3 regions of the Bifidobacterium sp. CP2 genome follow, and region 3 is predicted to be linked to each of the others. Evidence: riboswitches for the same ligand, from Rfam matches in the RefSeq annotation. Region 3 holds a riboswitch; each other region holds the start of a gene.
What was found. A riboswitch is a leader RNA that binds a small molecule or an ion and turns the genes downstream of it on or off. The one in region 3 is predicted to bind thiamine pyrophosphate.
Positions count from the first base shown of each region.

Region 1: another riboswitch for thiamine pyrophosphate. It lies ahead of JS531_RS03175 (hydroxyethylthiazole kinase); the one in region 3 lies ahead of thiS (sulfur carrier protein ThiS).
Region 2: another riboswitch for thiamine pyrophosphate. It lies ahead of JS531_RS00830 (ABC transporter permease); the one in region 3 lies ahead of thiS (sulfur carrier protein ThiS).

Region 1 is NZ_JAFEJX010000003.1:112,924-121,011, reverse strand. Features, by position in the region: gene JS531_RS03185 (AAA family ATPase) at 99-1,307, shown strand; gene thiC (phosphomethylpyrimidine synthase ThiC) at 1,393-4,143, opposite strand; gene JS531_RS03175 (hydroxyethylthiazole kinase) at 4,229-5,065, opposite strand; TPP riboswitch at 5,149-5,258, opposite strand; gene JS531_RS03170 (glycine--tRNA ligase) at 5,439-6,914, shown strand; gene dusB (tRNA dihydrouridine synthase DusB) at 6,958-8,088, shown strand, end outside.
Region 2 is NZ_JAFEJX010000001.1:206,783-214,870, reverse strand. Features, by position in the region: gene JS531_RS00840 (ABC transporter ATP-binding protein) at 1-240, opposite strand, end outside; gene JS531_RS00835 (NrtA/SsuA/CpmA family ABC transporter substrate-binding protein) at 249-1,265, opposite strand; gene JS531_RS00830 (ABC transporter permease) at 1,338-2,246, opposite strand; TPP riboswitch at 2,236-2,385, opposite strand; gene eno (phosphopyruvate hydratase) at 2,653-3,951, shown strand; gene JS531_RS00820 (septum formation initiator family protein) at 4,055-4,630, shown strand; gene JS531_RS00815 (DUF501 domain-containing protein) at 4,627-5,181, shown strand; gene JS531_RS00810 (Ppx/GppA phosphatase family protein) at 5,258-6,280, shown strand; tRNA gene JS531_RS00805 (tRNA-Leu) at 6,309-6,388, shown strand; gene JS531_RS00800 (HAD family hydrolase) at 6,626-7,441, opposite strand; gene JS531_RS00795 (GntR family transcriptional regulator) at 7,641-8,088, shown strand, end outside.
Region 3 is NZ_JAFEJX010000015.1:37,103-45,190, reverse strand. Features, by position in the region: gene argH (argininosuccinate lyase) at 1-1,106, shown strand, start outside; TPP riboswitch at 1,298-1,400, shown strand; gene thiS (sulfur carrier protein ThiS) at 1,645-1,839, shown strand; gene JS531_RS09990 (thiazole synthase) at 1,922-2,791, shown strand; gene thiF (thiazole biosynthesis adenylyltransferase ThiF) at 2,791-3,621, shown strand; gene JS531_RS09980 (rhodanese-like domain-containing protein) at 3,690-4,091, shown strand; gene JS531_RS09975 (HD domain-containing protein) at 4,268-4,780, shown strand; gene JS531_RS11165 (putative ABC transporter permease) at 4,777-5,745, shown strand; gene tyrS (tyrosine--tRNA ligase) at 5,961-7,283, shown strand; gene JS531_RS09955 (helicase) at 7,339-8,088, shown strand, end outside.

The DNA.
Region 1 (8,088 bases), on a different contig from region 3:
ATGACACAGCTTAGTCGCGAAGCGCCGGTTTTTCACCAGTTTTCCTTGAATATCCGACGTCCTTGTGGTGTGATGGTGTGAGCCTACGAGAGAGGGGTATCATGACCGACGACGTGTTGCGCCGCGACGGCGTGCTGGCGCGCATCACCGGATTCGACGAGGGGCGCGTCGCCTATTACGCGACGATGCCGAACGGGCGGAGCACGCAACTCACGTTCCCGCGTCAGGAGGTGTTCGACGTGGGCGACGTGCTGCTCGTCGGCGACGGTTTCTACACGAAGGTGCCCGCCTCCGTCTGGCCGGTGAAACCCCGCGTCGGCGTCGTGCGCCGCGCTCTGGAGGACGCGGTCGTGCTGGAGACCTCGGATGGGTTGGAGCTCCTCGAAGGCGACTATCCAGTGGACATCACCCCCGGCAACACGGTCGAGTTCACCGACCTGTTCGGCATCGAACGCGTACTGTGGCCGACGGCCATCCGACCCGGCGAATCCGACCACGACGACGACATCAAACAGTATCGGATCACGCCGAGCGCCGACCCTGACCTCACGTTCTCGTCGTTCGGCGGCTACGAGCAGGTAGTCACGCGTGCCAAGGAGCTCATCGAGACGCAGCTCGGCAACAGCGTGCAGATGCGTGCCATCGGCGCGAAACCGATCAAGGGCGTGATCTTCACCGGAGCACCCGGCACCGGCAAGACGCATCTGGCGCGCATCATCGCCAACGTGGCCGACGCGCAGTTCTACCTCGTCTCCGGTCCGACCATCGTGAGCAAATACGTGGGCGACAGCGAGGAGACGCTGCGCATGATCTTCGCCGCCGCGCAGGCCGACCAGCGCGCCATCATCTTCTTCGACGAGATCGATTCGATCGCCTCCTCGCGCGACACCGACACGAACGGCGTCGGCAAGCGTCTCGTCGCGCAGTTGTTGACGCTCATGGACGGTTTCGCGTCCAAAGGCAACGTGGTGGTCGTCGCCGCCACGAACCGCATCGAGGATGTGGACCCGGCGCTGCTGCGCCCGGGCCGATTCGACTGGCAGATTCCGTTCCCGATGCCGAGCGAGCACGATCGACTTGCAATCCTCGAAGTGCAGGAACGTGCGCTTTCGACCGAGGGGGAGTTGCCCCTCGCGGACATCGCACGGCGCACCGAAGGGTGGAGCGGCGCCGAGGTATGCGCCATCTGGACGGAGGCTGCGCTCGTCGCCGCCAAGGACTGTCGCGCCGCGATCCGCGCCGCCGATCTCACGACCGCGTTCGAACGCGTCGAACGCCGCCCGGAGCTGCGCGCGCATCGGGGATAGCCGCAGGGAATCGCACCCGATGATGAAGCCCTCTCCCCGGGAACGAGGAGAGGGCTTCATCATCGGACCGGTCGAGGAGGCCGGATTACTCGGTGGCGGTGGAGTAGAGCTTGCCGCCCTGGGCGGTGTACTTCTCGCTCATCGCGTCGAGGCCGGCGCGAATCTCCTCGGGGCTCAGCACGTTGGCGGAGACGACGCCGTCGGCCGCGGCCGAAGCGGTGTCGGCGGAGGCCGGGATGCGGCCGGCGAGCGAATCCTTCACGATCTGCTCCTGGGCGGCCGCACCGCCGAACGCCTTGCGGATGTTCTGCGAGATGGCCATCGAGCAGAACTTCGGACCGCACATCGAGCAGAAGTGCGCCATCTTGGCCGGCTCGGCGGGCAGCGTCTCGTCATGGAACGCGATCGCGGTGTCCGGGTCGAACGCCAGGTTGAACTGGTCGAGCCAACGGAACTCGAAGCGGGCCTTCGAGATCGCGTCGTCACGATCCTGCGCGTGTGGGTGGTGCTTGGCGATGTCCGCGGCGTGGCAGGCGATCTTGTAGGCGATCACACCCTGCTTGACGTCGTCCTTGTTCGGCAGACCGAGGTGCTCCTTCGGGGTCACGTAACACAGCATGGCGGTGCCGTAACGGGCGATCTCCACGCCGCCGATCGCGGACGTGATGTGGTCGTAGCCGGGGGCGGTGTCGGTGGTGAGAGGCCCCAGCGTGTAGAACGGGGCGCCGGAGCACACGGCCTTCTCCAGTTCGATGTTCATGCGCACCGTGTCGAACGGGATGTGGCCCGGGCCTTCGATCATGACCTGCACGTCCTTCGCCCACGCGCGCTGGGTGAGCTCGCCGAGCGTCATCAGCTCCGAGAGCTGCGCCGCGTCGTTGGCGTCCGCGAGGGAGCCGGGGCGCAGACCGTCGCCGAGCGAGAACGCCACGTCGTACTTGGCGAAGATGTCGCACAGCTCGTCGAAGTGCGTGTACAGGAAGCTCTCCTGATGGTGGCGCAGGCACCAGTCGGCCATGATCGAACCGCCGCGGGAGACGATGCCGGTCATGCGGTTCGCGGTGAGCGGCACGTAGCGCAGCAGCACGCCGGCGTGGATCGTCATGTAGTCGACGCCCTGCTCGCACTGTTCGATCACGGTGTCGCGGAACAGCTCCCAGCTGAGCTTCGAGGCGTCGTCCTCGACCTTCTCCAGCGCCTGGTACATCGGCACGGTGCCGATCGGCACGGGGGAGTTGCGCAGAATCCACTCGCGGGTGGTGTGGATGTCGTTGCCGGTGGACAGGTCCATCACGGTGTCGGCGCCCCACTTGGTGGCCCACGTGAGCTTCTCCACCTCCTCGTCGATGGACGAGGTGACGGCGGAGTTGCCCATGTTCGCGTTGAGCTTCGTGAGGAAGCGGGAGCCGATGATCATCGGCTCGGCCTCCGGGTGGTTGATGTTGCACGGCATGACGGCGCGGCCGGCGGCCAGTTCGGAGCGTACGAGCTCCACCGGGCAGTTCTCGCGCTCGGCCACGTACTTCATCTCCGGGGTGACGATGCCGTGGCGGGCGTACCACATCTGGGTGATCGGGTGGTCCTTGGCGCGCAGCGGCTGGTGCTTGCGTCCGCGCCATTCCTTCGTGGCACGGCCGCGCTTGATGGCGCGCTTGCCGTCGTCCTCGAGGTTGCGGGCGCGGCCTTCGTACTCCTCGACGTCGCCGCGGTCGCGGATCCAGTCGAGGCGCAGGGGCTTCAAGCCCTCCTTCGGATCGCACTTCGGACCTTCGGTGTTGTAGTCGATGAACGGCGGGTTCGGGCCGACGCCGGGCGTGTCGGAGAGCTTGATCTCGGTGTACGGCACCTCGAGGGCGTAGGAGCCGTATTCGTAGGAGAACGGTACGGACTTCGTCTTGCGGATGTGGGCCTTGTCGCGCTGCTTGGAGCCGCGGGCGGCGATGTCGACGCGCTGCTGCTTGGCGAGCTTCTGCGCCTCCTTCGCTTCCTTGGCGTTCGTGAACTTCTTCTCGGTGGCCTCGGCGCCCGGCTTGGCGGCGCCCTCCTGCGTGGCCTGCGTGTCGGCGGCCGGCGTGTGGGTGACGATGCGAGGCGCGTAGCCGTGACGCTTGTCGCCGCGCACGGCCTTCCAGCCCTCGACCATCGCACGGGTGGCTTCCTCCGGGTTCCCGGCGCCCGCGATCGCGGAGACGGCGAACCAGCCGGCGGCCTTGGTGCCGGCGAGCATGGCCATGTCGGCCGCGGTCACGCCGCCGCCGACCACGACCGGGAAGTCGGAGGCGGAGCAGATGGTGTCGATCTGACGTGCGTCCAGGGTCTTGCCGGATCCGTCGTTGCCGCCCACGGAGGCCTCGGGCTTGGTGGAGGAGACGTGCAGCGGGCCGGCGCCGATGTAGTCGATGCAGCCGTCTGGCAGTTCGTTGATGAGACGGACCAGCGACTCGGTCTCGGCGGACAGGCCCACGATCGCCTCGTCGCCGAGCAGGGCGCGGGCCTCGCGCGGTTCCATATCGGTCTGTCCGATGTGCACGCCGTCGACCTTGATGCCCTTGCGGCGGGCCTGCCACACCACGTCGGCGCGGTCGTCGATGACGAATGCCACGGAGTCGGACTTCCCGTTGTCCTCGATGATCTGCGCGATGTCGCGGGCCATGTCCGTCAGCTCGGAGGCGTCGGCGCCCTTGGCGCGCAGCTGGATGAACGTGGCGCCGCCGCGCAGGGCCTGGTCGACCACGTCGGTCAGCGGACGGCCCTTGCAGTCCTCGGGGCCCGCCACGAAGTACGCGGACAGGTCGAACGAATCGCGCATCGAGGCGTAGGGATATTCGTTGCTCATTTCTTGTTCCTTTTGGTTGGTTGTTGGATCAAGTCTGGTAGCGGATGGCGGGTCCTGATGGTCGCCGTGGGTCCGCCGGTGGAACTCAGGCGAGGTGAATCTCGCTTGCGGCCACCTGATCGGGGGTCGTATTCCACAGGGCGTCGAGGAATGCGACCTGGAACGAGCCCGGACCATGCGATGCCGCCTCGGCGGTCTCGCCGGCACGGTTGTAGAGGGCGGTCGCGGCGAGCGCGGCGACGAGGGGGTCGGTCACGGCGAGATAGACGGCGGTCACGCCGCCGAGCGAGCAGCCGGCGCCGGTGATCTTCGTCATCATCGGGCTGCCGCCGGGCAGCCGGTAGACGGTCGCTCCATCGGTCACGAGGTCGACGGCACCCGAGACGGCCACCGCTGCCTTGCCGTCAGGCGCGAGGGAGGCCAGATGACGGGCAAGTCGCCTCGCCGGTTCGATCGCGGCGTCGACTTCGTCGACCGATTCCACTCCCGCAGGGCGGCTGACCGGCGTATTGCCGGGTTCGGCCTCTTCGGCGAGTCCCCACATATCCGTCAGGGCGATGATTTCGGAGGCGTTGCCGCGCACGATGGTCGGGGGAGCGGCGCGGAAGGACCTGAGAATCTCGGTGCGCGTCTCGCCGATGCCGGCGGCCACCGGATCGAGCACCCACCGGTGCCCGGCCTTGTGGAACGCGCGGGCGATCTTCGGCAGCGCGTCCTTGTAGAACGGCAGCAACGTGCCCACGTTGATGTAGTCGGCACCGGAGATGGCCGCCGTGTCGATGACGTCGTCCGGCAGGAAGCTCATGGCCGCAGCGCCGCCGGCGGCGAGCTGGGCGTTGGCGACGAGGTTGATGGTCACGAAGTTGGTGAACGACTGGGCCATCGGCGTCGTGGCCCGCACCTGTTCGACGGCGTGCCTCATGTGTTCGCGAAGCTCGGCGAGGCGGTCGTCGGACGGGACGTGGGAATCGGCATCGCAGCCGTTGCGATGGGTATGCGAGAAATCGCTCATCTGTCACTGCTCCCTACGCTGGTCTTAACCAACAGGTTCAAAGGGTCGGGCCGTGCGCCCATCTCAACCCGCCGGAGTGCCGCGGGTTCCCCTGCATTTCGTTATCGTTTCAGACGCTAGGGGGCGATATGGACAAGATGTGACGGAATCGCACATCCGTGGGCGTCGCCTCTGGCGGGTCCCGGCGAGGCGTGGTAGCGGGGCCGGTCGGCGGCCGGTCGGCGTATGCAGGTAGGCTGAAGCGGTTGTAAGACCCCAAACCGTTCAAACCAGAAGGTGCATTGTGGCTCAGTCCAAACTTGATGAAGTCGTATCCCTCGCGAAGCGTCGCGGTTTCGTGTTCCCCGCCGGCGAGATCTACGGCGGAACCCGTTCCGCCTGGGATTACGGCCCGCTCGGCGTCGCGCTGAAGGACAATATCAAGCGCGAATGGTGGCGTTCGATGGTCGTCACCCGTCCCGACGTCGTCGGCGTCGACACGTCCATCATCCTGCCGACCCCCGTGTGGGTCGCCTCCGGCCACGTCGCCGTGTTCAACGACCCGCTGGTCGAATGCCTCAACTGCCACAAGCGCAACCGCGCCGACAAGCTCCAGGAGAGCTACGCCGAGAAGCACGGCGACAAGCTGCCGGAGAACGGCATGGCCGACATCGTGTGCCCCGACTGCGGCACCCGCGGCAAGTGGACCGAGCCGCGCGACTTCAACATGATGCTGCGCACGCACCTCGGCCCGGTCGAGGACGAGAACAGCCTGCACTACCTGCGTCCGGAGACCGCGCAGGGCATCTTCGTGGACTTCAAGAACGTGATGGCCTCCTCGCGCTCCAAGCCGCCGTTCGGCATCGCCAACATGGGCAAGTCCTTCCGCAACGAGATCACCCCCGGCAACTTCATCTTCCGCACCCGCGAGTTCGAGCAGATGGAGATGGAGTTCTTCGTCGAGCCCGGCACCGACGAGGAATGGCACCAGTACTGGATCGACGCCCGCACCCAGTGGTATCTGGACCTCGGCGTCAAGCCGGAGAACCTGCGCCACTACGAGCATCCGAAGGAGAAGCTCGCCCACTACTCGAAGCGCACCGTCGACATCGAATACAAGTTCGGCTTCCAGGGCTCCGACTGGGGCGAGCTCGAGGGCGTCGCCAACCGCACCGACTTCGACCTGTCCGCGCATGCCAAGCACTCCGGCGAGGATCTGAGCTACTTCAACCAGGCCACCGGCGAACGCTACGTGCCGTACGTCATCGAACCGGCCGCCGGCCTGACCCGCTCCCTCATGTGCTTCCTCGTCGACGCCTACGACGTTGACGAGGCCCCGAACACCAAGGGCGGCGTCGACAAGCGCACCGTGCTGCGCCTCGACCCGCGTCTCGCCCCGGTCAAGGCCGCCGTGCTGCCGCTCTCCAAGAAGCCGGAGCTGCAGTCCGTGGCCCAGGACCTCGCCGCCGACCTGCGTCAGCACGAGTGGATGATCGACTACGACGAATCCGGCGCCATCGGCCGCCGCTACCGCCGTGAGGACGAGATCGGCACCCCGCTGTGCATCACCGTCGACTTCGACACCCTCGACGACCACGCCGTCACCATCCGCGACCGCGACACGATGAACCAGGAGCGCGTCTCCCTGAACAAGGTCGCCGAATACGTGGACTCCCGCATCGGCGAGCACCGCACGCGCGTGCCCATGAAGCCCGTCGCCATGGGCGGCGAGGCGTGGCCGGAATCCGTGAGGATCAACGAGGCCGGCGGTCTGTACTGATCCCCGACCCCCATCGAAGGACCCATAAAGGACCCGTATCCCAGTGACTTCCGACAACGAAATCACCATCGACGAGCGCGGTGACTGCCTCACGGGGCAGGACCCGCGCTCGCCGCGTCGTGCCGTCGACGCCCCCACCGTGGCCGCGGCCGTCAAACCCGTCGGACTCGGCCCGATCGAGGTGCCGACCCCGGTGGTGCTCTCGCCGATGGCGGGCGTCACCAACTGGCCGTTCCGCGTGCTCTGCGAGGAATATGGCCCGGACGGGCTCTACGTCGCCGAGATGATCACCGCTCGCGCGCTCGTGGCCCGCAACCCCAAGGCGCTGCGCCTATGCCGCTTCGCGCCTTCCGAACGGGTGCGTTCGCTGCAGCTGTACGGTGTGAACCCTTCGATTGTCGAGCAGGCCGCCCGCATCGTCGTCGACGAGGACATGGCCGACCACGTGGACCTGAACTTCGGGTGCCCCGTGCCGAAGGTCACGCGCCGCGGCGGCGGTTCCGCGCTGCCCTGGAAGACCGACATCTACACGGATGTGATCCGACGCGTCGTCAAGGTGTGCGGCGAGGCCGGCATCCCCGTCACCGCGAAGATCCGTGTCGGCATCGACCACGAGCATGAGACATTCCTCGAGGCCGGACACATCGCCCAGGAGGAGGGGTGCGCGGCCGTGACGCTGCACGCCCGCACCACCGCCGAATACTATGGTGGCCATTCCGATTGGAGCCGTATCGCCGAGCTCAAGAGCCATGTGGACATCCCGGTGTTCGGCAACGGCGACATCTGGGGCGCGGACGATGCGCTCGCCATGATCCGCGAGACCGGATGCGACGGCGTGGCCATCGGCCGCGGCTGCCAGGGGCGTCCGTGGCTGTTCGCCGACATCAAGCACGCGTTCGAGGGTTCCGGCGAGCGGTTCAACCCCACGTTGGGCGAGGTCTGCCGCGTAATCTCGCGCCATGCGCGCCTGCTCGTCGAGTTCTACGACGGCGACGAGCGCATGGCCGTCCATGACCTGAGGAAGCACATCGCCTGGTATCTGAAGGGGTTCCCCGTCGGCGGCTCCACGCGCAAGGCGTTCATGGAGTGCGAGAGCCTCGAGGACGTGGACCGCGAGATCGGCAGGCTCGATCCGGACATACGTTTCCCGGAACGGGTGATCGACAAGCCCCGT
Region 2 (8,088 bases), on a different contig from region 3:
CGGCTCCAGCAGGCCGGCGACGATGCGCAGCAGCGTCGACTTGCCGCAGCCGGACCGGCCGATCAGCGAGACGAACTCGCCGGCGTGCAGCGTGAACGAGACGTCCCTGAGGACCGGCCGGCCGTCGAAGGCGAGCGCGGCGTGCGACGCGTCGATGAGCGGCGTACGGTCCGTGGGCGTCGTACCGGTGGGCGTCGTCGTGGGAGCTGTCGTGGGAGCCGGCTTCGTGTCGTCCGTCATCGGCGCGCTCACTTCGTGCAGTCGAGCACGTAGTCGTCGAGGTTCGGCTTCGTCTTGATGAAGCCGAAATCGACGTACTGCTGCGCGATGTCGTCGAGCATCTTCCGTCCCTTGGCGTCGACGGGCAGGATTTCCGGCACGTCGAATTTGCGCACCTGCTTGACGATCGAATCGGACGCGCCGAACTTCTTGTACGCGTCGTAGATGAACTCCGGGTCCTTCTGCGCCTTGTCGGACTCCTTGACGAGCGCCTGGTAGAGCTTCTTGACGATCTCCGGGTGCGCGGTGGCGAACTTGCGGGAGACCATGTGCAGGGTCACGTTCTTCGAGTCGTAGTCCTTGCCGGTGGTGATGAGTTTCGCGCCCGGGGTGGCGATTGCGGAGGCGAGGTTCTGGTCGTACGTGGCCAGCGCGTCGATCTTGCCGGAGGAGAACGCGGCGGCGAAGTCGGTCTGGCTCAGCTCGACCTCCTCGACCTTCGAATAATCGAGCCCGGCGTGCTCGAACGCGGCCTTGAGGATGTAGTCGCCGGTGGCGCCCTTCTTGTCGATGCCGACGCGCTTGCCGTACAGGTCCTTGAGGCTGGCCACGCCGGAGCCGGGGGCGGCGACGAGGCCCTGCGAGTCGCCGTCGTAGTACTCGATCGCGTACGCCACCCACGGTGCCTTCTGGTCGACGAGGTTGATGAAGTAGCCGGTGCCGGTGCTCGACGTGTCGGCCTTGCCGGCGAGGATCACCTTGTACGCGTCGTCCGGCGGGTTGAACGGGCCGGAGAACTCGGCCTTGTACGGCTCCATCGTGGACTTGACGAAGCCTTCGTCCTTGATGGTCGTCAGGTAGTTCGCGGTCGACAGGTACGCGATGCGGATCGTGTCCGTGTCGGCCTTGCCGGAGCCCTGCGACGAGGCGCCGCAGGCGGCGAGCGAGACGACGGCCGCGGCGGCGCACACGGCGGTCAGGGCGTGGCGGACGGCGGCGCGCACGCCTGCGCGGCGTGCGGTGGGGTGGTTGTCGATGATGGTCATGATGGTCCTTCTTTTCCTTCTTCTTGCTTGCGATTGTGCGGAGGCGGTTCCGTCTGACGTGCCGGACGTGCGTCAGGCCGTGCGGCGCCTCCATGGCGTCAGCGCCTTCTCCAGCGCGCCGACGAGCGCCTCGGAGCCGAGGCCGAGCAGCGCGTACAGCACGATGCACAGCACCATCTGGTCGGTGCGGGAGAACTGCTGGGCGCGTGAGAGGATGTAGCCGATGCCGACGGTGGAGTTCACCGTCTCGCAGGTGACGAGCGCGATCCACGCCACGGTGATCGCGAATCTGAGGCCCGTCATGAAGCTCGGCAGGGCGCCGTGGAACAGGATGCGGCGGAAGACGAGCGCGCGCGGCAGATGATAGGCGCGGGCCAGTTCGAGCAGCTTCGGGTCGAGGCCGCGGATGCCGTCGCGCAGGTTCACGTAGATGAGGCCGAACACGCCAACGGCGATGAGCGCCACCTTCATCGTCTCGTCGATGCCGAGCCAGATGATCAGCAGCGGCGAGAGCGCGGGGAACGGGATGGCGCGCAGCATGTGCACCGGCTTGTCGATGACGGCGAAGCCGAGCCTCGTCGCGCCGGTGAGCACCGCGGCCGGCACGGCCAGCGCGATGCCCAGCGCCAGTCCGAGGAGCACGCGCACCAGGCTCATGCCGATCGACGGCCACAGCAGCCCCTCGGCCGCGAGGTCGTTCCACGCGGCGGCGACCTCCGCCGGCGACGGCAACGGCCGCGTGTCCGCGGGGGAGAGGGTGGCGCAATACCACCATATGCAGAGGGCGGCCGTCGAGGCCCAGACGCCGCAACCCCTCAGCACGCGCGCCGCTCCGCCCGGGCGCCGGGTCCGCTGGCTCGCGAACCCCGCCTCGGCGGACGCCGTCCCCGGGATGGAAGCGGGCATGGCTTCGCCCCGGATGGTGTGCTGATGGATGGTCGGCGACCGATGGTCTGACGGACGCACGGACGAATCGTGCATCTGACATTTCCTTCGTTAGTGCTAACTACATCAGGTTCGACGAGTATGATCTCAGCCCAGCCGACCCGCTTTCGCGTCACTTCCGCGCGGCGGTCCAGCATGTTTGAGGCGTTCGGCCCGGGCACCCCGTGTCGTCCACCATTGGAACTCACATGTTGGACAACGTCGCGCCGTCCGCCCGGACGCGCGCCGGAACGCCCTCGTCCCGCGGGACGCGGTCCGTCCGCGGCAGCCGCGGACCGAAGGGTGGACGGCGGGTGTACGCTGGGTGTCCCACAGGTCGCCTTCCGTTCACATACAACGATTGTGAGCGCTCACAACACGCGTGCGGACGGTCTTGCGTGTAGTCCATCAATCACACTATCCTTGACAACGTCATCACAACCCAACGTTTGAAGGAGTAGTTGTGGCAGTAATTGAAAGCGTGTACGCGCGTCAGATTCTCGATTCCCGCGGCAACCCGACCGTCCAGGTCGTTCTGGACACCGAAGACGGCGCCCGTGGTCTGGGCCTGGTCCCGTCCGGCGCCTCCACCGGCGAGGCCGAGGCCTGGGAGCGTCGTGACGGCGACAAGTCCGTCTACGGCGGCAAGGGCGTCCTCAACGCGGTCAAGGCCGTCAACGAGGAGATCGCCCCGAAGGTCATCGGCATGGACGCTTCCGACCAGCGCGCCCTCGACGACCTGATGATCGAGCTCGACGGCACCCCGAACAAGGGCCGCCTCGGCGCCAACGCCATCCTGGGCGTCTCCCTGGCCGCCCTGTACGCCGCCGCCGAGTCCGCCGACGAGCCGCTGTACCGCTACATCGGCGGCACCAACGGCCACATCCTGCCGGTTCCGAACATGAACATCATGAACGGCGGCGCCCACGCGGACTTCGCCACCGACATCCAGGAGTACATGATCTCCCCGTACGGCTTCGACACCTACTCCGAGGCCCTGCAGGCCGGCGTCGAGGTCTACCACACCCTCAAGAACGTCCTGAAGAAGGAAGGCCTGAACACCGGCCTCGGCGACGAGGGCGGCTTCGCTCCGAAGATGAAGTCCAACAAGGACTCCCTGAACTACATCATGGACGCCATCTCCGCCGCCGGCTACGAGCCGGGCAAGCAGATCGGCATCTCTCTCGACGTCGCCTCCTCCGAGTTCTACAACAAGGAGACCGGCAAGTACCACTTCGAGGGCGACGAGCGTGACTCCCAGTACATGCTCGACTTCTACGAGCAGCTCATCGAGGAGTACCCGATCGTCTCCATCGAGGATCCGTTCAACGAGGAGGGCTGGGAAGACTGGACCGCCATCACCAAGCTGCTGGGCGACCGCCTGCAGTTCGTCGGCGACGATCTGCTCGTGACCAACCCGGCCCGCCTGGCCAAGGCCATCGAGCTCGGCGCCGCCAACTCCCTGCTGGTCAAGCTCAACCAGATCGGCACCGTCACCGAGACCCTCGACGCCATTGAGCTGGCCACCGCCAACGGCTACACCTCCATGGTCTCCCACCGCTCCGGCGAAACCCCGGACACCACCATCTCCGACCTGGCCGTCGCCAAGAACACCCGCCAGATCAAGACCGGTGCCCCGGCCCGTGGCGAGCGCGTCGCCAAGTACAACCGCCTGCTCGAGATCGAGGAGGAGCTCGGCTCCACCGCGAAGTACGCCGGCTACAGCGCCTTCAAGGCCTGCAAGAAGTACATCGGCAAGTGAGTCCGCTAGGCCGTAGACCGTCCGGACCCTGCGCCGGCCGGCCGGCCTGACGATTCCGATACCCGCCGCGTTCCGTCGAACGCGGCGGGTATTTTGTTGTCCCATGAGCACACGGAACCGGGGTACGCGGACGGAAGACCGATCGTCGAGCACGAAGAGGCGCAGACGCTCCGGCACCTCCGGACCCATCGCGTTCTTCATCTCCCTGTTCATCGTGGCCGTCGGGCTTATCCAACTCGTCTCCACGTTCAACACCTACGCCACCGACCTCGCCCACCTCAACAGCCTCAAACGCGAGGAGGCGGCGCTCGTCGCCAAGAAGCAGGACCTCGAGAACGACATCTCCCGCTGGGACGACAAGAACTACGTGGCCGCGCAGGCGCGCGAACGTCTCGGATTCGTGTTCCCCGGCGAGCAATCCGTCCACGTGCTCAACCCGCAGGCCGTCACCGGCGACGCCGACGGCGCCGAGACGCAGGACGCGCAGGACTCGCAGAACGACGACACGTCCAACCAGCTGCCTTGGTACAGTGAGCTTTCGTACGCCTTCAAGAAGGCCGACCAGCCCGTCAAGACGGGCTCCGGCGGCACCACGACGAAGAAGGGCACCACGCAGCAGGACGGCACCGCAGGCAGCGCCTCGGAGTCCGACGGCACCGACAAGGAAGGACAGCAGTGACCACCATCGACCCCGCAGCACTGGCGGAACGCATCCTCGCGCAACCGGCGAGCGAGGAGGACATCGCCATCGTCGAACGGCAGCTGGGACGATACCCGCGCGGCATCCTCGCCGTGGGCGCACGCTGCGTGTGCGGCAGGCCCCTCGCCGTCGTCACGCGCCCCGTCCTGCCCGGCGGCGTCCCGTTCCCCACCACCTGCTACCTCACCAGCCCGGAGGCGGTCAAGGCCGCGTCCCACGTGGAGGCCGAAGGCGCCATGCGCGACTACACCGAACTCGTCGAACACGACGAGGACGTCAAGACCGCGTACAGGCGCGCCCACGAGCTCTACCTCGCGTTCCGCCATGAGATCGCGGTCCGCGTCAAGGACTCCGAGGAGCACATCGAAGGCACCTCCGCCGGAGGCATGCCCGTACGCGTCAAATGCCTGCACGCGCTCATCGCCCAGTCGCTGGTGATGGGACCGGGCGCCAACCCCATCGGCGACATGGTCCTCGAACGCGTCAAGGACGAATTCGATCCGGCCGTATGCCGGTGCACCGTGGCGTAGGACGCGCCGGAACGGTGCAGGGGCCGCGGACGGAGACCGTCCGACAGGCAGGGAAACCAGACAAGGAGCCAACATCATGGGCAACACGGTGACCGTCGCGGGCGTGGACTGCGGCACCAACTCGATCCGACTCAAGATCGCACGCGTCGACGAACACGGCATGACCGAGATCGTGCCGCGCCAGCTGCGTGTCATCCGGCTCGGCCAGGACGTCGACAAGACCCACCGGTTCGCGTCGGAGGCGCTCGACCGCGCCTACGAGGCCGCGCGCGAATTCGCCGGCATCCTCGCCGAGCATCCCGTCGACGGCATCCGGTTCGTCGCCACGTCCGCCACGCGCGACGCGGAGAACCGCGAGGAGTTCGAGGACGGCATCGAACGCATCCTCGGCGTCCGGCCCGAAGTCATCCCCGGCACCGAGGAGGCCGACCTGAGCTTCCTCGGCGCCACCAGCGTGGTGGACCGCGGCAGCCTGCCCGCCCCCTACCTCGTGGTGGACCTCGGCGGCGGCTCCACCGAACTCGTGCTCGGCGGCGACGGCGTGGACACGCCCGCCACCAAGGTGACGGCCGCATACTCCATGAACATCGGCTCCGTGCGCATGACCGAACGCCACCTCAGGCACGACCCGCCCACCGAGGAGGAGATCGCCGAGGCCGTCGCGGACATCGACGCGCACATCGACGAGGCGTTCCGCACCGTGCCCGCCGGCAGGACGCGCACCATCATCGGCGTGTCCGGCACCGTCACCACCATGACCGCCCTCGCCCTCGGCCTGACCGAATACGACCACACCGTCGTCGACGGCCACCGGCTGTCCATCGCCGAGGCCGTCGCCGTCGACGACCGGTTCCTCGCCATGACGCGCGAGGAGCGCCGCGCCTACAAGACCATCCATCCGGGCCGCATCGACGTGGTCGGCGGCGGCGCGCTCGTCTGGAACCGTGTGCTCGCCAAGGTGAGCGAAGCGGCGAAACGCACCCACGGCGGCGTCATCGACTCGTACGTGGCCAGCGAGCACGGACTGCTCGACGGCATCGTCCTCGACTACGGCCGGCGCCTGCTCGCTGCGCGGGCCGGCGCGGAGTCCCGCGCATAGTACAATGGGACGGCCGGGCGACCGGCAGGCCCCCGTGGCGGAATCGGTAGACGCAGTCGACTTAAAATCGATCGCCAAGGCGTGCGGGTTCGAGTCCCGCCGGGGGCACTTCATCACCCGGCTTCACGAAATATCGTGGGCCGGGTTTTGTATTTTCGACGATAGGCGATGTTGCGATTGCGTTGGAATCATGCGGCTGTTGGGTGGCGGCCCGGGAGCGGCACGGGACACGGCGCAGGAAGCGAAGACGGAGCGCATGGCTCGGGGCCGCGTTCCCACGCCGATGAAGGAGAGTATATCGAACAGCCCCACCTGGAGCATTCTCTCCTGAAGCGGGGTGGCATGTTAACGGAGCAGCCGGTGCAGTACCGCCGCGAGACCGTTGTTGTCGACGTTTGGCGCAATCATGTCGGCGACTGATTTGACGGCCTCGGTGCCGTTGCCCATCGCCACGCCGATGCCGGCAGTCTGTATCATCTCAAGGTCATTGTCACTGTCGCCGATGGCGATCGTGTCGGACAGTGGAACTCCAAGCCGTTGAGAGACCTTCATGAGCGCCGTGCCCTTGTCCACTCCGGGGATGAGGATCTCGCCGTTGTCGTCGCTGGAAGCGTTGATTGATCCGTGGATAATGGTCGCGTAGCCAGCGAGCTCGCGACGCACGTCTTCCACGGTAAGACTGCCGTTCTCGGGGACGTAGAACGTTCCTTTGCGGACTGGAGGCAGAGGGGCAGAATGGTCGGTGATGGTATGCCAGGAGCTGCGCATCTGCGGATGTCGCAGCAGTTTGCGCCAGATACCGAGCCGGTGCAGGTAGCGTTCGGTGGCGTGCATGCCGTCGGGGCAGTGCCAGGCATACGGCATGGAGTGCGCGATGAAGAACGAGGTCGCCGCGCGGACGGATTCAGCGGGCATGCGCTCGTCGATGATGGTCTCACCGTTGAGTTCGGCACATGCTCCGCCGTCGGATACGATGCCGTCGAACCCAAGTGCGAGCACCGGCGGATCGATGTCCAGCGCCGCACGGCCCGAACAGATGAACAGCCGGTGCCCGGCCTGTTGCGCTCGGCGGCACTCCTCTCGTGCGGAATCGGGAATGCGGTGGCTGCTGTCCAGCAGCGTGCCGTCGATGTCTATGAACACTAGCGTGGGATTTCTCATGCGCGTACTCTCCTATGGAATGTCGACATCAGCGTCTGAACTGTAGTTGGTGTTCCTAAGAATAATTCATTCGAATGAATCATGCAATTGTGGGTGCTGGATGTGTCTGTAATTCGAATGAATATGAGTCATGCGATAATATGGATTATATGTGCTGCGGCGATGTGGCACGGCTGAATGATGTGATTTTGGAGGGTGCATGAAATACCGTGAACTGGCGAAGATTCTCAAGGTGGAGATCGACAAGGGCAAATACCGCGACACGGGAAAGCTGCCCACCGAGCCCGAGCTCATGGAGCGGTTCGGCGCGACCCGGTACTGCGTGCGTAACGCCATTGCCATGTTGGTCGAGCTTGGTGATGTGTATCCGGTGCAGGGCAGCGGCATGTTCGTCCGGGAGAACAGGCGTGAGGGCTGCCTCAACATCAACGGCACGAGAGGCATGACTTCGGAGTTTCCCGGCCATTCCGTGTCCTCCAAGCTGATTAAGCTGGAACAGCGCGAGGCGGGCGCGGATTCCGCGCGCCTCAAGTGCGCCGTCGACGCCAAGGTCTATAGCGTCTCGCGCCTGCGTCTGTTGGATGACGAACCGTTCGCCATCGAGTACGCCCTGTATCTCAAGGAGTTCGTGCCGTATCTCAGCGAGG
Region 3 (8,088 bases):
TGATCCGCATGTGGCTGCGCCGCCACTCCCGCGTCATCGCGAAGCTCCTGCTCGAACTTGTGAACGCGCTCATCGCCCAGAGCGAGAAGGTCGGCCGCACCGTCATGCCGGGCCGCACCCACATGCAGCATGCACAGCCGGTCCTGCTCGCCCACCAGCTCATGGCCCACGCGTGGCCGCTGCTGCGCGACGTGCAGCGCCTGCTCGACTGGGACAAGCGCATCAACGCCTCCCCGTACGGTTCCGGCGCGCTCGCCGGCAACACGCTCGGCCTCGACCCGGAGGCCGTGGCCCGCGAGCTCGGCTTCTCCCGTGTGACCGACAACTCCATCGACGGCACCGCCTCCCGCGATCTCGTCGCCGAATTCGCGTTCGTCGCCGCCATGACCGGCGTGGACATCTCCCGTCTGTCCGAGGAGATCATCATCTGGAACACGCAGGAGTTCGCGTTCGTCAAGCTCGACGACGCCTACTCCACCGGCTCCTCCATCATGCCGCAGAAGAAGAACCCGGATATCGCCGAGCTGGCGCGCGGCAAGTCCGGCCGTCTCATCGGCGACCTCACCGGTCTGCTCGCCACGCTGAAGGGCCTGCCCACCGCGTACGCGCGCGACCTGCAGGAGGACAAGGAGGCCGTGTTCGACCAGGTCGACACGCTCGAGGTGCTGCTGCCCGCGTTCATTGGCATGGTGCAGACCATGCGCTTCGATGCGGACCGTCTTGAGACGGAGGCTCCGACCGGCTTCGCCCTCGCCACCGACATCGCCGAATGGCTCGTCAAGAACGGCGTGCCGTTCCGCCACGCCCACGAACTGTCCGGCGCGTGCGTGAAGCTCGCCGAAGGCCGCGGCCAGGAGCTGTGGGACCTGACCGACGAGGACTTCCAGTCCACGTTCGCTGCGTTCCTCCCCGCCGAGAAGGCGCCGGGCGTGCGCGAGGTGCTGTCCTCCCACGGTTCCGTCGACTCCCGCAACGGCAAGGGCGGCACCGCCTACGGCCGTGTGCGCGAGCAGATCGCTGACGCCAAGCGCGAGGTCGAGGAGCTCAAGGTGTTCGCCGACTCCAATTCCGACGGTTCCGCCTACAAGGCTCCCGGCACCTTCTGATTCGACGCCGGCCGCCGGCCGATGGACTGGTCGGCGGGGTTCCGTCCGGTTCCGTGACGTTCCAAGGGTCTTCTCCGATTCATCGGGGGAGACTCTCGTCGTATCCGCCGATTCGTCCGTCTTTCGCCCGTCCGTCCGGTTTCCGCATGTCCCGTCCATCCGCCCATGTCACGGCGGAGGCGTACTCTGGCCGCATAACGAACGGGAGCCGCAAGGCTGAGAGGAAGCACGAAGCTTCGACCGGGGAACTTGACGCGGGTCATGCCGCCGTAAGGAATCGTTGTCGTTTGGGATTTCCTTATCCAAGTCGACCGGGAGTCATACCGGGGACCGTTTCGCAACATAATCAAGCCATGTGGGTTGGCGAACGGCGGCCGTTACTCGTCCGGCCGCCCGGATCCTTCCCGCATGGTCGCATGTCAGGGCACATGAATGGGCGCACCACTCAAGGTACGGCTTCCGTTCGTGTGCCCTTTTTCGTCGGCGGCGCCGACGGGATCGTCATCCGTCACGACGGGGAAAGGAAGGAACACCCACCATGCAGGTCAACGGCGAACAGGTCACGTTGGAGAAGCCGGTCAGCGTCGCCGACTATCTCGAGGCGCACGGCTTCAGGGCCGAACGCGTCGCCATCGAGCTCGACGGCGAGATCATCCCGCGCGAACGCCGCGCCGAGACGATGCTCGACGACAGGAGCGTCATGGAGATCGTCCAGTTCGTGCAGGGCGGCTGAGGCCGCATCCGCACCTGCGGCATCGCCCGCATCCGTATCCGAGCCCACATCGCCCCGCATCCAATCCGGAAGGAACCCCATCATGAGCAACATCAACCCCGTCACCGAGGCGTCCGTCGACGCCACGCCGCTGCCGCCCCAGCCGGCGGTCATCAACCCGGTCGGCACCGCCGCGCCGATCCTACCCGTCGAGGACAAGCCGCTGAACCTCGGCGGCCACGAATTCCATTCGCGCTTCATCCTCGGCTCCGGCCGCTACGATCTGAACCTCATCAAGGCGACCGTCGAACATGCGGGCACCGAGATCGTCACAATGGCGCTGCGCCGCGCCACCACCACCGAGAACAGCGTGCTCGACTACATCCCCGAAGGCATCACGCTGCTGCCGAACACGTCCGGCGCGCGCAACGCGGAGGAGGCGGTGCGCATCGCCCGTCTCGCGCGCGAGGTGTGCCACACCGATTTCGTCAAGGTGGAGATCGAGCACGAGACCAAGTATCTTCTGCCGGACAACGCCGAAACCATCCGCGCCACCGAAATGCTGGCCAAGGAGGGGTTCGTCGTCATGCCGTACATGTTCCCGGACCCGATCGCCGCACGCCAGCTCGAGGAGGCCGGCGCCGCCGCCGTCATGCCGCTCGGCTCGCTCATCGGCTCCAACATGGGCCTGCGGATGCGTGACTTCATCGCGATCATCATCGCCAACGCGAACGTGCCGGTCATCATCGACGCGGGCATCGGCCGGCCCAGCCAGGCCGCCGACGCGATGGAGATGGGCGCCGACGCGGTCATGGCGTACACGGCCGTCGCCTCCGCCGGTAACATCCCGCTCATGGCCGAGGCGTTCAAGCACGCCATCGACGCCGGCCGCGCCGCCTACCTCGCCGGACTCGGCAAGGTGACCGAAGGCCACGCCGTCCCGTCCAGCCCGACCACGGGGTACCTGCACTGATGGCCGCGGACACGGGGGCCACGACGCTCACCGACGAACGGCTCGAACGCTATTCGCGCCATCTGATCCTGCGCGGCGTCGGCGTCACGGGGCAGAGGCGTCTGCTCGCCTCCTCGGTGCTCATCATCGGCGCGGGCGGACTGGGGTCGCCGGCCGCGCTGTATCTGGCCGCCGCGGGCGTGGGACGCATCGGACTGGCGGACGGCGACGTGGTCGACCTGAGCAACCTGCAACGCCAGATCATCCACACCACCGCACGAATCGGCGAGCCGAAGGCCGAATCGGCCGCCGCCGCGATCCGCGCGCTCAACCCGGACGTCACCGTCGAGACGTTCGACCGGCCGGTCGACGCCGACGATATCGCGGACCTCATCGCGCGCTACGACCTCGTCATCGACGCGACCGACAACTTCTCCGCCAAATTCCTCATCAACGACGCATGCGTGCTCGCCGGCAAGCCGTTCATCCACGCGGGTGTCGTCGGCTTCGCCGGGCAGGTGATGACCGTCGTGCCCGGCGCTGGCCCGTGTTACCGCTGCATCTTCCGCGACATGCCCGCCGCCGGCGAAGTACCCACCTGCCGCGAGGCCGGCGTACTCGGCGAGGTCGTCGGCGTGATCGGCAGCCTCGAGGCGACGGAGGCGCTGAAGCTCATCATCGGGGTGGGCGAGCCGCTCGTCGCGCGCATGCTCACCGTCGACGCGCTGACGATGAACATCCGCCGCGTGCCGCTGCCGAAGCGTGTGCCCGACTGCCCGGTGTGCGGCGACGCCCCGACCATCACCGCGCTCGACCCGGACCGCTACATCCAACCGGCCTGCGCGCTCTGACGCGTAGGTCCGGCATCATCGCGGGGCTCCGGCCGCGGAGCCCCGACCAATCGAAAGGGGAACCAGTCATGCCGATCGCACTGGACATCACAGGACTTGCCGGGGCCGACGTTTCCGGAACCGGTGCGGAACCGTCGTTCCGCCGCATCACCCCGGCCGAATTCGACGCGCTCGACCGAAACGACGTCACGCTGCTCGACCTGCGCGAGCCCGCCGACGTGGCCGCATATCCGATCGAAGGCGCGATCAACGCGCCGCTCGACCCGCTGGCCCGGGTCCTGAGGACCGTGCCGAAGGAACGCACCGTCGTCGTCTACTGCACCGAAGGATGGTGGAGCGAGGAGGTCGCCGAAATCCTCGCCGAGCGCGGCTACGACGTGGCGAGCCTCGAAGGCGGGTTCCGCGCATACCGCGAATTCCTGCGGGAACGGCGAGACGGGGAACAGGAGCCGGAGCCGCAGCGGCCATGAACGGCGGTCCTTCCGCAACCGTCCTTCCGCAACCGTCTTGTGAATCATCCTTGCGGGCGTGGCCTTCGGAAACGCGCGTGCCCTACCATCGGTCACGGAAACCCGACATATCCGCGACCGTCCGGTGGGATTCCGGATCCGGTGTCGCGCAACGAATCGATAAGGACGACAACACCGTGTCACGTCTGCTTACCCGTACGCAGATCCGTGAGCTGGTCGCCAGGCATGGCCGCGACGTGCTCGCACATCCGAACATGCGCAGCGAGCGCATGAACTACCAGCACGGCAACGTGACCACGTTCGCGCACTCCATCCGCGTGGCGTGTCTGGCCGTGTGGCTCGCCGACCGCATGCACCTGTGGCGGCGCGTCGACCTCAGGTCGCTGATCCGCGCCGCCCTGCTGCACGACTATTTCCTCTACGACTGGCACGACTGGGACGGCGGCGCGCACCGCCTGCACGGGTTCACGCACGGCAACGCGGCGCTGGTCAACGCGGCGCGGGACTTCCGCCTCAACGCCATCGAACGCGATGCGATCTCCTGCCACATGTTCCCGATGACGCCCACCGCGCCCAGCTATGCGGAGGGGTGGCTCGTCACGCTCGCGGACAAGCTGTCCGCCACGCGCGAGACGTTCTCCCTGGACCGGTTCAACAAGGGGAAACGGCCGGAGGGGGCCGCGCGATGAGTCCCGCGCCGTTCCCGCTCGCCCTCGACTACCTGTTCCTCTGGTTCCTGTTCTACAGCTTCTGCGGCTGGACGTACGAGTCGATTCTCGTCTCCGTGCAGGAGCGTCGCCCGGTGAACCGTGGCTTCCTCAACGGTCCGTTGTGCCCGATCTACGGCTCGGGCGCCGTGCTGGCCGTCGTCCTGCTCGGCGGATTGCACGGCAGGCCCCTCGCCGTGTTCGTCGTTTCCGCCGTGGGTGCGTGCGCACTCGAATACTTCACCTCATGGGCCATGGAACGGCTGTTCCATGCGCGATGGTGGGATTATTCGAACTTCCGCTTCAACCTCAACGGCCGCATCTGCCTGCTTGGCGCGCTGGTGTTCGGCGTCGGCGGCGTGGTCATCGTGGATGTGGTCCAGCCGCAGGTGGCGGCCGTCACCGCCATGATCCCCCTGACCGTGGTGCATTGGTTGTCCCTCGTGCTGTTCGTCGCGGTCGTCGCCGATACGATCGTCACCGTGACGGGCATCGTGGACCTCGAGGGCAGACTCGACCGGTTCCGCGAGACCGTCGCGAAATACGGCGACGCGATGCGCGAGAAGGTCGGCGACGCCGTCTCCGGCGTGGCGTCCGGCATGTCCGGTGTGGCATCCGGCGTGGCGTCCGGCGTCTCCGGCACGGTGGACCACGTGTCCGCCTACGCGGGCGAGGTGCCCGGCATGGTGGGGGACGCCGTCTCCGGCATCGCCGGCGTGGCCGGTCGCACCGGCGAACGGTTCGGCGAATCGCTCCAGTCCGGCCGTGAGATGTCCGCCGAATTCATGGCGCGCATCCGTCAGACCGCCGGCTCCGTGTTCAACCGTCAACAGCGCCGCATGATCGCCTCGTTCCCGAAGCTGCGCACCAGCCGCGACAGCCGCAACAACGAGGCCCTCGAACAGCTGCGCGAGGCGTTCGAAGGCAGGCGCGGCGACGGCCGCTGACCGTCGCCGCCGTCCGATGCATGCCGATGCGTTCCCGCGCGTTCCGGCCCCGTGCGGCCGTCGTTCCGGCCCCGTGCGCTCCGGTGCGGGCGGCCGATGCGATGGTCCGTATGGCGCCCTGCCTCACTGTCGCCGCGTCCTGCGAGACTGGGAGACGCTTGAAATCCGAGTAGAGCACCGTCAGTACACAATTCGATAGGGAGAGCGACCAAGTTATGGCTCACGTCATCGACTTCAAAGAGGCTGGGTTCGACACCCTGCTCGATGAACTGGAATGGCGCGGATTGATTTCCCAGTCCACGGACAGGGATCGACTCGCGAAGGCGTTGAACGGAGAGCCGATCAGCTATTATTGCGGCTTCGATCCGACCGCCGCCTCCCTGCACATCGGCAACCTCGTCCAGCTCATCAACATGCGTCACCTGCAGGCGGCGGGCCACCACCCGATCGCCCTCGTCGGCGGCGCCACCGGCCTCATCGGCGATCCGCGCCAGTCCGGCGAGCGCACCCTCAACCCGAAGGACGTGGTGGCCGGCTGGGCCGAGCGCCTGAAGAAGCAGATCGGCGGCATCCTCGTCACCGAGGGCGCGAACCCGGTGCGTTTCGTGTCCAACTACGACTGGACCGCGCAGATGAGCGTCATCGACTTCCTGCGCGACGTCGGCAAGAACTTCCGTCTGGGCACGATGCTCGCCAAGGACACCGTGGCCCGCCGCCTCAACTCGGAGGAGGGCATCTCCTTCACCGAGTTCAGCTACCAGGTGCTGCAGGGCAACGACTTCCTCCACCTGTACGACGAATACCACTGCACGCTGGAGCTCGGCGGCTCCGACCAGTGGGGCAACCTCACCTCCGGTCTGGACCTTATCCACAAGGTGCGCGGCGTGGACGTCAACGTGTTCACCAGCCCGATCATCACCGACGCGTCCGGCAAGAAGTTCGGCAAGTCGGAGGGTAACGCCGTCTGGCTTGACCCGACCATGCTCAGCCCGTACAAGTTCTACCAGTTCTGGATCAACCGTCCGGACGTGGAGATGGAGAGCCTGCTGAAGGCGTTCACGTTCCTGCCGAAGGCGGAGATCGAGCGTCTGGTGGAGGAGTCGAAGACCAATCCGGGCCGTCGCGAGGCGCAGAAGGCGCTCGCCTGGGAGGTCACCAGCTTCGTGCACGGCGAGGCCGCCACGCAGGCCGCGATCGACGCCTCCGCCGCGCTGTTCGGCCGCGGCGGCGACCTGAACGCCATCGACGAGGACACGCTCGAATCCGTGCTCGACGGCTTCAAGGTCGTCGATGAGAACGGCGAGCACGTGTTCCCGTCCGTCGAGGCGGGCGTGCGCGTGATCGACGCCGCGCAGGCCGCCGGACTGTTCAAGTCCGCGTCCGAGGCGCGTCGCGCCGTCAAGTCCGGCGGCGTGTACCTCAACAACGCGCGTGTGGAGGACGAGGAGGCCGTGCTCGGCGACGGCGATTTCCTCGCCGGCCGGTTCGCGCTGATCCGTCGCGGCAAGAAGGCGCTCGGCGCCGTCGAGAAGCACTGATTTTGTAGACGTTTCAAGACGTTTTCGGACGTCTCAGTAGGAAAGGCAAAGACACATGGCAGAAGGCAACGAGCGTTCCGGCAAGTCGTTCGGCGGACGCAAGGGCGGTTACGGCCACGGCTCCGGCCGTCCGGGCAACCGCGGCGGCAAGGGCTTCAAGCCGCGCGGCAACGGCGGCAAGTCGTTCGGCGGTTCCCGCGGCGGCTTCCATAAGGACGGCGAGCGCGGCGAGCGTCGCGAGGGCGGCTACCGCAAGGACTTCCACAAGGACGGGTTCCGCAAGGACTTCCATCGCGACGGCGACCGTGATTTCCGTCGTGACGGCGACGGCGAGCGTCGCGAGGGCAGTTTCCGCAAGGACTTCCACAAGGGCCCGCGCCAGGGCGGCGACCGTGACTTCCATCGCGACGGCGAGCGTCGCGGCTACGGCAAGTCCGGTGGCTTCCGCAAGGGCGGGTTCCGCAAGGACGGCGAGCGCGGCGGCTTCCGCAAGGACTTCCATCGCGACGGCGACCGTGATTTCCGTCGTGAGGGCGACGGCGAGCGTCGCGAGGGCGGTTTCCGCAAGGACTTCCACAAGGATGGCGACCGTGATTTCCGTCGCGACGGCGATCGTCGCGGCAACGGCGGCTTCCGTCGTGACGACCGCCGCGGCGGCAAGGGTGGTTTCCGCAAGGACTTCCATCGTGACGGCGACCGTGATTTCCGTCGTGACGGCGACGGCGAGCGTCGCGAGGGTGGCTTCCGCAAGGACTTCCACAAGGACGATCGTCGCGACTTCCACAAGGACGGCGAGCGTCGCGGC